Regions from separate parts of the Aeromonas rivuli genome, predicted to be linked through region 2. Evidence: predicted binding sites of a transcription regulator. Region 2 holds the regulator's gene; the other holds the start of a gene.
The links. The regulator MetJ, encoded in region 2, represses methionine synthesis genes. The targets are predictions, from matches to a motif close to AGANNTCTAGANNTCT.
Positions count from the first base shown of each region.

Region 1: metA (homoserine O-acetyltransferase MetA) is a predicted target of MetJ. The motif match lies at 1,595-1,610, and genes of this name have one in related genera.

Region 1 covers NZ_CP079742.1:343,331-347,752, forward strand. Annotated here, with positions in the region: gene KYK33_RS01540 (competence/damage-inducible protein A) at 1-125, opposite strand, end outside; gene KYK33_RS01545 (HD-GYP domain-containing protein) at 256-1,494, opposite strand; gene metA (homoserine O-acetyltransferase MetA) at 1,637-2,584, shown strand; gene KYK33_RS01555 (cation:proton antiporter) at 2,680-3,954, opposite strand; gene metH (methionine synthase) at 4,156-4,422, shown strand, end outside.
Region 2 covers NZ_CP079742.1:3,865,593-3,870,014, forward strand. Annotated here, with positions in the region: gene KYK33_RS17765 (bifunctional aspartate kinase/homoserine dehydrogenase II) at 1-481, opposite strand, end outside; gene metB (cystathionine gamma-synthase) at 538-1,704, opposite strand; gene metJ (met regulon transcriptional regulator MetJ) at 1,877-2,200, shown strand; gene KYK33_RS17780 (DUF417 family protein) at 2,451-2,873, opposite strand; gene KYK33_RS17785 (carboxymuconolactone decarboxylase family protein) at 2,903-3,442, opposite strand; gene KYK33_RS17790 (AraC family transcriptional regulator) at 3,556-4,395, shown strand.

The DNA of each region.
Region 1 (4,422 bases), 840 kb from region 2:
ACCGTATGGCGGCGCCGCACCTGCCACCCCTGTTCGAGCAGCAGGGCGCTGAGCCAGGCGGCATTGGTGTCCACCACCAGGCCGGTCACTATCTCGTCCCCGGTGCTGATTATCTCTATGTGCATGACAGATTCCTGATGAGGCTGGTTTAACGTGGGGGGCGGCCAGCTTGCCGTGTCGTCGGGACAGGGCGCCAGGCAGCATGGGATTGTAGCGGCCCCACGGGAAGACTATCCAGAGGATCCATCCCGGCCACTATTTCGGTTTGGGGTCGAAGTAGTAGCTGATGCGAGTGCGCGGGTTCAGGTATTCAAACACGGCGGGGGGGAGGCGCTTGGGGTGGATCACCTTGGCGATGGTGAGTCCGACCTGGCTCAGATCGATGATGGCCGCCTCCTGACGTGGAATGCCCGGGTCATAGAGCAGTACGCTCGGATAGAGCAGGCTGCTGCCCTTGATGGCGATGACCAAGCCAATCTGGCCATTGGATAGCTGTACCACGCTGCCCGGAGGATAGATGCCGAGCAGGCGGATCAGCAGGGCCAGATAGTCGGGGTTGAATTGGCCCTTGCGCTGCTTGTAGAGGCTGGAGAGGGCAGAGAAAGGCACCTTGGCATGGCGGTGGCAGAGATTGTCATATTCATTGATCAGGGAAACGAGCTGGGTCAGAGGATCGAGCTGGCTGGCCTTGAGTCCCAGGGGCCCGCTGCCATCCAGGTACTCGTGATGGTGCAGCACTATGCCCTTGGCCTCCTCGGGAAAGGATGGGGTCAGGTTGACAAGGCTGAGGCCATAGCGGCCATGTTGCGCCAGCAGGTTTTGCTCCGGCTTGGTCAGTGGCTCGCGTTTACGCACTATCTGGCTCGGGATCTTCAGCTTGCCGATGTCATGGAAGAGGGCGCCCATGCCGACCTGGCTTATCTGTTCAGCCCCCAGATTGCACTCCTTGGCCAGCATCATGCTCAGCACGCTGACGTTGAGGGAGTGGTAGTAGAGCTGGTCGTCCACGTCACCCTCGGCCATCAGGTGCAGCACCAGATCGTCCGCCGCCAGCAGTTGCCTGGTGATGGCATCGATGAGATCTTTCGCCTCGGTGATGGCATTGAGCGGACGGGCCTGCACCTTGCCCATCAGGCTGCGTACCTGGCTCAGAGAGTGCTGAAACTGCTTGTCGCACTGCTGTACGTCATGGCGGTATTGCTGCAACCGGGCGATGCGCTCCTCTTTATCCTGCTGCATCGCCTCTTGTTGGCTGCTCCGCTCTGACATTGGGATCTCAACGGGGGCGACACTATCCGGAGGCAGAGGCGGGCTGTCGCTCTTGTCGGGGAACAGGGTGACCTGTTGCAAGCCGAGTCGACGGATCAGCGCTATCTCTTCCTCACTCTTTATCTTGAAACTGGAAAACAGGAAAGGGTGCTCACGCCAGCCCAGAGGCAGGGAGACATAGTTGCCGACTTGCAGCCTGTCTACTGAAATGGTGATGCCAGCCATGATGCTCGGAATGAGGGGCGCTTGAGCCGTATGCTAGTCAATGGCAGGGGTGAACACAAAGGTATCTGATGACAGCTCGGGTGCTTTATTATAGGCTTCTAGATGTCCAGACATTCTTACCGATGCAGTACAGGGAGTCAGCATGCCCATCAAGATCCCGGATCAGTTGCCCGCCGCCGAAGTATTGGGGCAGGAGAACATCTTCGTCATGACGGAATCCCGGGCCGTCACCCAGAACATACGCCCGCTGCGGGTGCTTATTCTCAATCTGATGCCCAAGAAGATAGAGACGGAGATCCAGCTGATGCGGATGCTCTCCAACTCGCCCTTGCAGGTAGACGTCGATCTGCTGCGCATAGACGATCGGGAGTCGAAGAACACGCCCCAGGCGCATCTGGAAAACTTCTATCACGATTTTGAGCAGGTGCGTGGCAACAACTACGACGGCATGATCATCACCGGGGCCCCCCTGGGGCGGGTGGAGTTTGAAGAGGTCATCTACTGGGACAAGGTGGTCGAGATCATCGAGTGGTCCCACGAACATGTTACCTCCACCCTCTTCCTGTGCTGGGCCGTGCAGGCGGCGCTCAAGGCGCTCTATGGCATGGACAAGCAGACCCATGGCGAGAAGCTGTCCGGCATCTATCGCCACCACCGGCTGGATGAGAACGAGCCGCTGCTGCGCGGCTTTGATGACGACTTCGTGGCGCCCCACTCCCGTTATGCCGCCTTCGATGGCGATCTCATCCGCGCCCATACCGACCTGCAGATCTTTGCCGAGTCCGAGGAGGCTGGCGTCTATCTCGCCGCGACCAAGGATTGCCGCCAGGTGTTCGTCACCGGCCACCCCGAATATGACGTGCTGACCCTGGATGGGGAGTACAAACGGGATCTCGAGGCGGGACTCGAGCCCATGGTGCCGGTCAACTACTACCCCGACAATGACCCGGCCAAGCCGCCGCGCGCCAGCTGGCGCAGCCATGGTCACCTGCTGTTTGCCAACTGGCTCAACTACTACGTCTACCAGCTCACCAGTTATCGCCTGGAAGATATCGGCAAGGTGTTCACCTACGAGAAGCCCCGCAACTGAGGGTGACTTGCCGTCTCTCCCCCATGAAAAAGCCGCTCAATGAGCGGCTTTTTTGGCCTTGCAGGGCGGTCTGAGTGCAACCTTTATCAGTCAGCTCAGTAATCGCCGTGGGCCCGCTTGGCTTTTTCGATCATGGGGGTGATGGTCATCCCCTGGATCACGATGGAGAACATGACCACGGCATAGGTCATGATCAGTATCACTTCGCGCAAGTCCACCCCTGAGGGGAGCATCATGGTGTCGGTTGGCAATGCCAGCGCCATCGCCATGGCCAGGCCGCCCCGCAGGCCGCCCCAGGTCAGGATGCGGATGGAGAAGGTGTTGTAGCTGCGGAACTTGCGAAACGCCACATAGGGCAGGGAGACGCTGATGAAACGCGCAGCCAGGCAGAGTGGAATGGCGATGATGGGCAACAGCCAGAACTCCCAGCCGATATCGAGCAACACTATCGCCAGACCGATCAGCAGGAACAGCAAGGCATTGAGGAACTGATCCATCAACTCCCAGAAGTGATCCAGATAGTGCTTGCTCTGTTCGGAGAAGCCGGTGTGACGAGTCCAGTTGCCGATCATGATACCGGTGACCACCATGGCCAGGGCACCGGAGACACCCATGATGTTGGCCAGGGCAAAACCGGCAGTCGGGATGCAGAGGGTGAGCAACAGTTCCAGGGAACCATCATCGGTGGCGCTGATCATGACGTGGGCCAACAGGCCAAGCAGCAGACCGAACAGTATGCCGCCGAGGGCCTCATGCATGAAGACGGAAGCCACCCCCGAGAAGGTGGGCTCGCTGCCGCCAAAGGCCACGGCAAAGACGGTGACGAAGATCACCAGACCCACACCGTCGTTGAACAGGGATTCCCCTTCGATCTGGATGGCGATCTGGGGTGGCGCCTTGAGCTTCTTGACGATGGCCAGCACGGCGATAGGGTCGGTGGGGGAGATGAGTGCCCCGAACAACATGCAGTAGATGAAAGGAATTTCCCAGCCCAGCAGCGCCGAGATGCCCCAGAAGCCGTAGCCGATGAGGAAGGTCGACAGCAGGGTGGAGAAGAGGGCAAGAATGGTGATTTCCCACTTCTGATCCCGCAGTGCTGGCAGGTTGATCCCTATCCCGCCTGCGAACAGCAGGAAGCCCAGTATCCCCTTGAGCAGGAAGTCCTGGAAGTTGATGCTCTCCATGGTGGAGACGGCAAGGGGTTCCAGATTGAACCAACCCAGCTTGCCGAACATGACCATCAACAAGGAGATCAGCATGGAGCCCGCCGTGATGGCGATGGTGGTCTGGATTTTGAGGACATATTGGTTGGCGAAGGCGATAAGAATCGCCAATGCTGCCAAGAAGCAGAGAGTGTAGTAGACGCTCATAGTTATTTTTCTCGTTGGAGTTACAGCAAGCACGAGTCCCTATAGGACGGGCATAGGGTACTCTGTGGTGATAGTTTACTCACTACCTACTTTTGGGTATCGAGACGAAAGTTTTAGACAGATAGACGGCTAGATTTCCATTTTTTTCCTTTGCTGTTAGGATGAAGCCACGCAGTTGCATGGATGTAAGAGGGAAGAGCGGTGTCGATAAATAACAAGAGTCTACAGGCCTGTCTGGCGCAGAGGATCCTGATCATAGATGGTGCTATGGGTACCATGATCCAGGGCTACAAGCTGGGAGAAGCGGATTACCGGGGCGAGCGCTTCGCCGACTGGCATACCGACATCAAGGGCAATAATGACCTGTTGGTGCTCAGCCAGCCCGGGATCATTCGTGAGATCCACGATCAATATTGCGCCGCCGGGGCCGACATCCTCGAGACCAACACCTTCAACGCCACCCCCATC
Region 2 (4,422 bases):
AGCTGCGGGCATCGAGCCAGATGGCGGGTTCGCCACGGCTGCTGAGCAAGGCGGCCAGGAGGCGCGCCGACCAGACTTCCCCGAAGGCGAGCAGGCCGTTGCGCTCGAAGCGATCGAACTGCCCCTCCAGGATCAGGCCCAGACTGCTGATATCGCCGTTGAGCTGAGCGGTCAGGCTCTGGTGCAAATCCCCTTCCAGCAGGCCGTCGATCAACCCTTGCTGATAGGCACGCAGGGCGTTGAGCGCCTCACCGGCCGCCTCGTCCCCCGCCTCGGCCAGCTCCACCAGCTGGATCAGCCGGTTGGTGGTCTTGCCCGCGGCCGAGACCACAATCAGTTCGCTGCCGTTGCCCTGTTGCTCGACGATGGCCGCGACCCGGCGATAACAGACGGGATCCGCCAGGCTGCTGCCACCGAACTTGTGTACTTGCCGATGCTTAACGTTGACCGTCACCTCGGCCTCCTTGACCATTTCACTCATCTTGGTGCTACCCGTTGTGGCTTGGCCACCGAGGACGGCGGCTTGACTGCTCTGACTCATTGCGCGGCCACCTGCCCGGCGACCGCCAGGGCCTGGGCCAGATCCGCGACCAGATCCTCGCCGTGTTCTATGCCGACCGAGATCCGCAGTAATTGGGGGCTGATCCCCGCCGCCTGCTGCGCCTCGGCGCTCATGGCCCTGTGGGTCATGCTGGCCGGGTGGGCCACCAGGCTCTCCACCCCCCCTAAAGACTCGGCCACCGAGAAGTAGTTGAGGGCGCCGAGGAAGGCGCGCAGACCCGCCTCGTCGCAATCGAGCTCGAAGCTCAGCATGGCACCGAAGCCGGACTGCTGGCGCAGCGCTATCTCGTGGCCGGGGTGAGTCGGCAGACTGGGGTGATAAATGGTTTTCACCAGGGGCTGGGTCTGCAGGAAGGCCAGAATGCTCTGGGTATTCTCCTGATGGGTGCGCAGACGGGGCCCCAGGGTACGCAGGCCGCGCAGGGTCAAATAGGAATCGAAGGCGCCACTGGTCAGCCCCAGGCAGTTGGCCCACCACAGCAGGCTATCGGCCAGCGCCTGCTCCTTGGCGATGGCCACCCCCCCCACCACGTCCGAGTGACCATTGATGTACTTGGTGGTGGAGTGCACCACCAGATCGGCGCCGAGGGCCAGGGGCTGTTGCAGCAGCGGAGAGAGGAAGGTGTTATCGACCGCGACCAGAGCGCCCACGGCATGGGAGGCATCACAGATGGCGGCCACATCCACTACCCGCAACAGCGGGTTGGAGGGGGTCTCGACCCAGACCAGCTTGGGCCCCTCGGCCAGGGCGGCGGCCAGGGCCTGCTCATTCCCCTGATCGACGAACTTGACCCTGTAGTTGCCCTTTGCGGCCAGGAATTCAAACAGGCGCCAGGTACCGCCGTAGCAATCATGGGGGGCAATCAGCAGATCCCCCACCTGCAACAGGGCCTGGGTCACCAAATGGATGGCCCCCATGCCGGTGCCGGTCACCACGGCGCCCGCTCCCCCTTCCAGGGCCGCCAGCGCGTCCGCCAGATTGCCACGGGTCGGGTTGCCGGAGCGGGCATAATCGTATTGACGGGGCACGCCGAAGTCGGCAAAGGTGTAGTTGCTGGAGAGATAGATGGGCGGCACTACGGCACCATGCTGAGTATCTGTCTCTATGCCGGTGCGTACCGTCAGGGTTGCCTTATGGGTCATCTCTCTCTCCTCATCCTTGTGCGAGTCCATCCTCGCCATTGCACAAGACATTACGCCACCCCAATAAAGCCGTCAACACTTCTAGACGTCTAAATGGCTTTGCTGTTGGATTGCCATTGATTTCCTTAAGGGTTAAAATCCGCGCTCAAGGCCAAATGAGAACAGGTGAATCATGGGTACAGAGTGGAACGGCGACTACGTCAGCCCTTATGCGGAACACGGTAAGAAGAGTGAACAGGTCAAGAAGATTACCGTCTCGATCCCGCTCAAGGTGTTGAAAGTGTTGACCGATGAGCGCACCCGTCGCCAGGTGAACAACCTGCGCCATGCGACAAACAGCGAACTGCTCTGCGAGGCCTTTCTCCATGCGTTCACCGGCCAGCCACTGCCCGGCGACGACGATTTGCGCAAGGATCACCCGGACAGCGTTCCGGCTGAAGCCCGAGCCATCATGGAAGCGCTCGGCAAAGAGATTGAAGATTACGATGCCGAGTGAGTTTTCACTCGAAGGCTCACGAAAACGCGGCTCTCAGGCCGCGTTTTTGTTGTCTGGATATCGAAGCCCGCGGCTCTCGGTCATGGCAGCGCTCGGCAAAGAGATTGAAGATTACGACGCCGAGTGAGTTTTCACTCAACGGCTCACGAAAACGCGGCTCTCAGGCCGCGTTTTTTTATTGCCAGGCGCTGGCGACAACCATAAGAAAGCGCCTCATCCTGAGGCGCAAACAGTAGCTGAAAGCTTGAAATTACAAGGCCCGGCTACGGTTGATCACGGTCAGCGAGACCCCTAGCAGCACCAGATCCTTGAGCAGGAAGAAATCGACTATCGGCATGCCATCCACCCAACGCCAGGCGCCGGGCAGGGTAAAGATAAAGCTCAACGTCATCAGGAAGATGATGCAGGCGCCCAAACCGCCGTAAACACCCGCCAGGCGATAGCGCAGGGAGAGCAGCAGGGCCAGGGCGACCACCAACTCGGCGATCCCCACCAGATTGGAGACCCCCTGCACCGACCAGATGCCATAGAGCCAGCTCATCAGTGGATGGCTCGCTACCAGCGGCCTTATCGCCTCCGCCTCGGTGGGAGTGAACTTGAATATCCCGAGCCAGACGAGGATGAGCAGCACCCCCGCCAATCCCACCAGATAACCGCTCTCTTCCCGGGTCACGGGCTTGGCCCGTGCCAACCAGCCGTCCCTCATGGCTGCACCTCAACCAGGGGGAAGTCGATCTCGGTACCCGCCACATGGTTGCTGTAGTTGGTGAAGGTGTTGAGGGCGACCTGTCCCAACACTTCGATGAGCAGTTCATCGTCCACCCCGGCGGCTCTGGCCGCGGTCAGCTGGCCATCATCGATGACGCCCCGCTGACGAACCAGCTGGATTGCCAGCGAGATCAGCCCCTGATCCAGCGGATCCTCCGCCTCCCCCAGACGGGCTTGACGGATCTGCACCGGGGAAAAACCGGCCTTGTTGGCGCCCAGCACATGGGCGCTCAGGCAGTATTGGCAGGCATTTTCCTGGCCGATGGCCAGTGCCAGCAGCTCCCGTTGGCGGACACTGAGTCGCCCTTGGCCCAGGGTCTCGGCAAAGGCCAGATAGGCCTTGAACACCGTGGGGGAGTTGGCCAGGGTGGAAAACAGGTTCGGCACCATGCCGAGTTTGCCCTTGATGGCGGTGAGGGTCGTTGCGGCGGCGGGTTTGGCCTGGGCTATGGTCAGGGGATGGATACGTACCATGGACATTGTCCTCTCGTGTTAATGGATTGGCTGGTCAACGAGAGGGAGTATTTCAAAAAGCATGATACGATTTATCACCAACAGTCCAAAAATAGTCACCTATCGTATCAATCATGGATTCCTTGTCGGTACTGCTTCATCAATACGCGCCCCGGGCCCGGCTCTTCTACGCAGGCAGCCTGTGTGGTCGGGTCGATTATCAGGGCTCGGACCCTGGTGGCCACCTGCACCTGCTTCGCGCGGGCACCCTCAGACTGAGCAGTGACGGGGAGGCTAGTGTCACCCTGGATGAGCCGACCCTGATCCTGTTTCCAGCGAGCTGCGGTCACCGCATGCAGAGTCGGCTCGACTGCGATCTGGTCTGCGCCAACGTCCGCTTCGGCCGCACCCACAGCAACCCCCTGGTTGCGGCACTACCGAGCCGCCTGATCATTCCCCTGGCCAGCGCCCCCGGCCTGGCTCCCGTGTTGGAGCTGCTGTTTCAGGAGGCGGCTCAACCCGGCTATGGCCAGAGTCAGGCGATGGATCGCTTGCTGGATCTGCTGCTCATCCTGGTGTTGCGCCATGTGCTCGATGCCGGGCTCTACCGGGGGGGCGTGCTGGCGGGGCTGGCCGATCCGAGGCTGGGCAAGGCGATCATCGCCATGCAGCAACAACCCGAGCATCCCTGGACGCTGCAAGGGCTGGCTGCGCTGGCGGGCATGTCCCGCGCCCGCTTCGCCGCCCACTTCCATCAGCTGATAGGCAAGACGCCACTGCTCTATCTGACCGAGTGGCGGCTGACCCTGGCCCAGCAGCATCTGTTGGCGGGGGAGCCCCTCAAGCTGATTGCCCCGACGGTGGGCTATGGCAGCAGCGCCGCCCTGACCCGCGCCTTCGCCAAAGCCTGTGGCTTGACCCCTGGCCAGTGGCTGCGCCAGCAGCAAACCGTCGCAGAACCGCCTCTTGATTGATGGCAGGCGAGCTCCCCCACCCGCTGG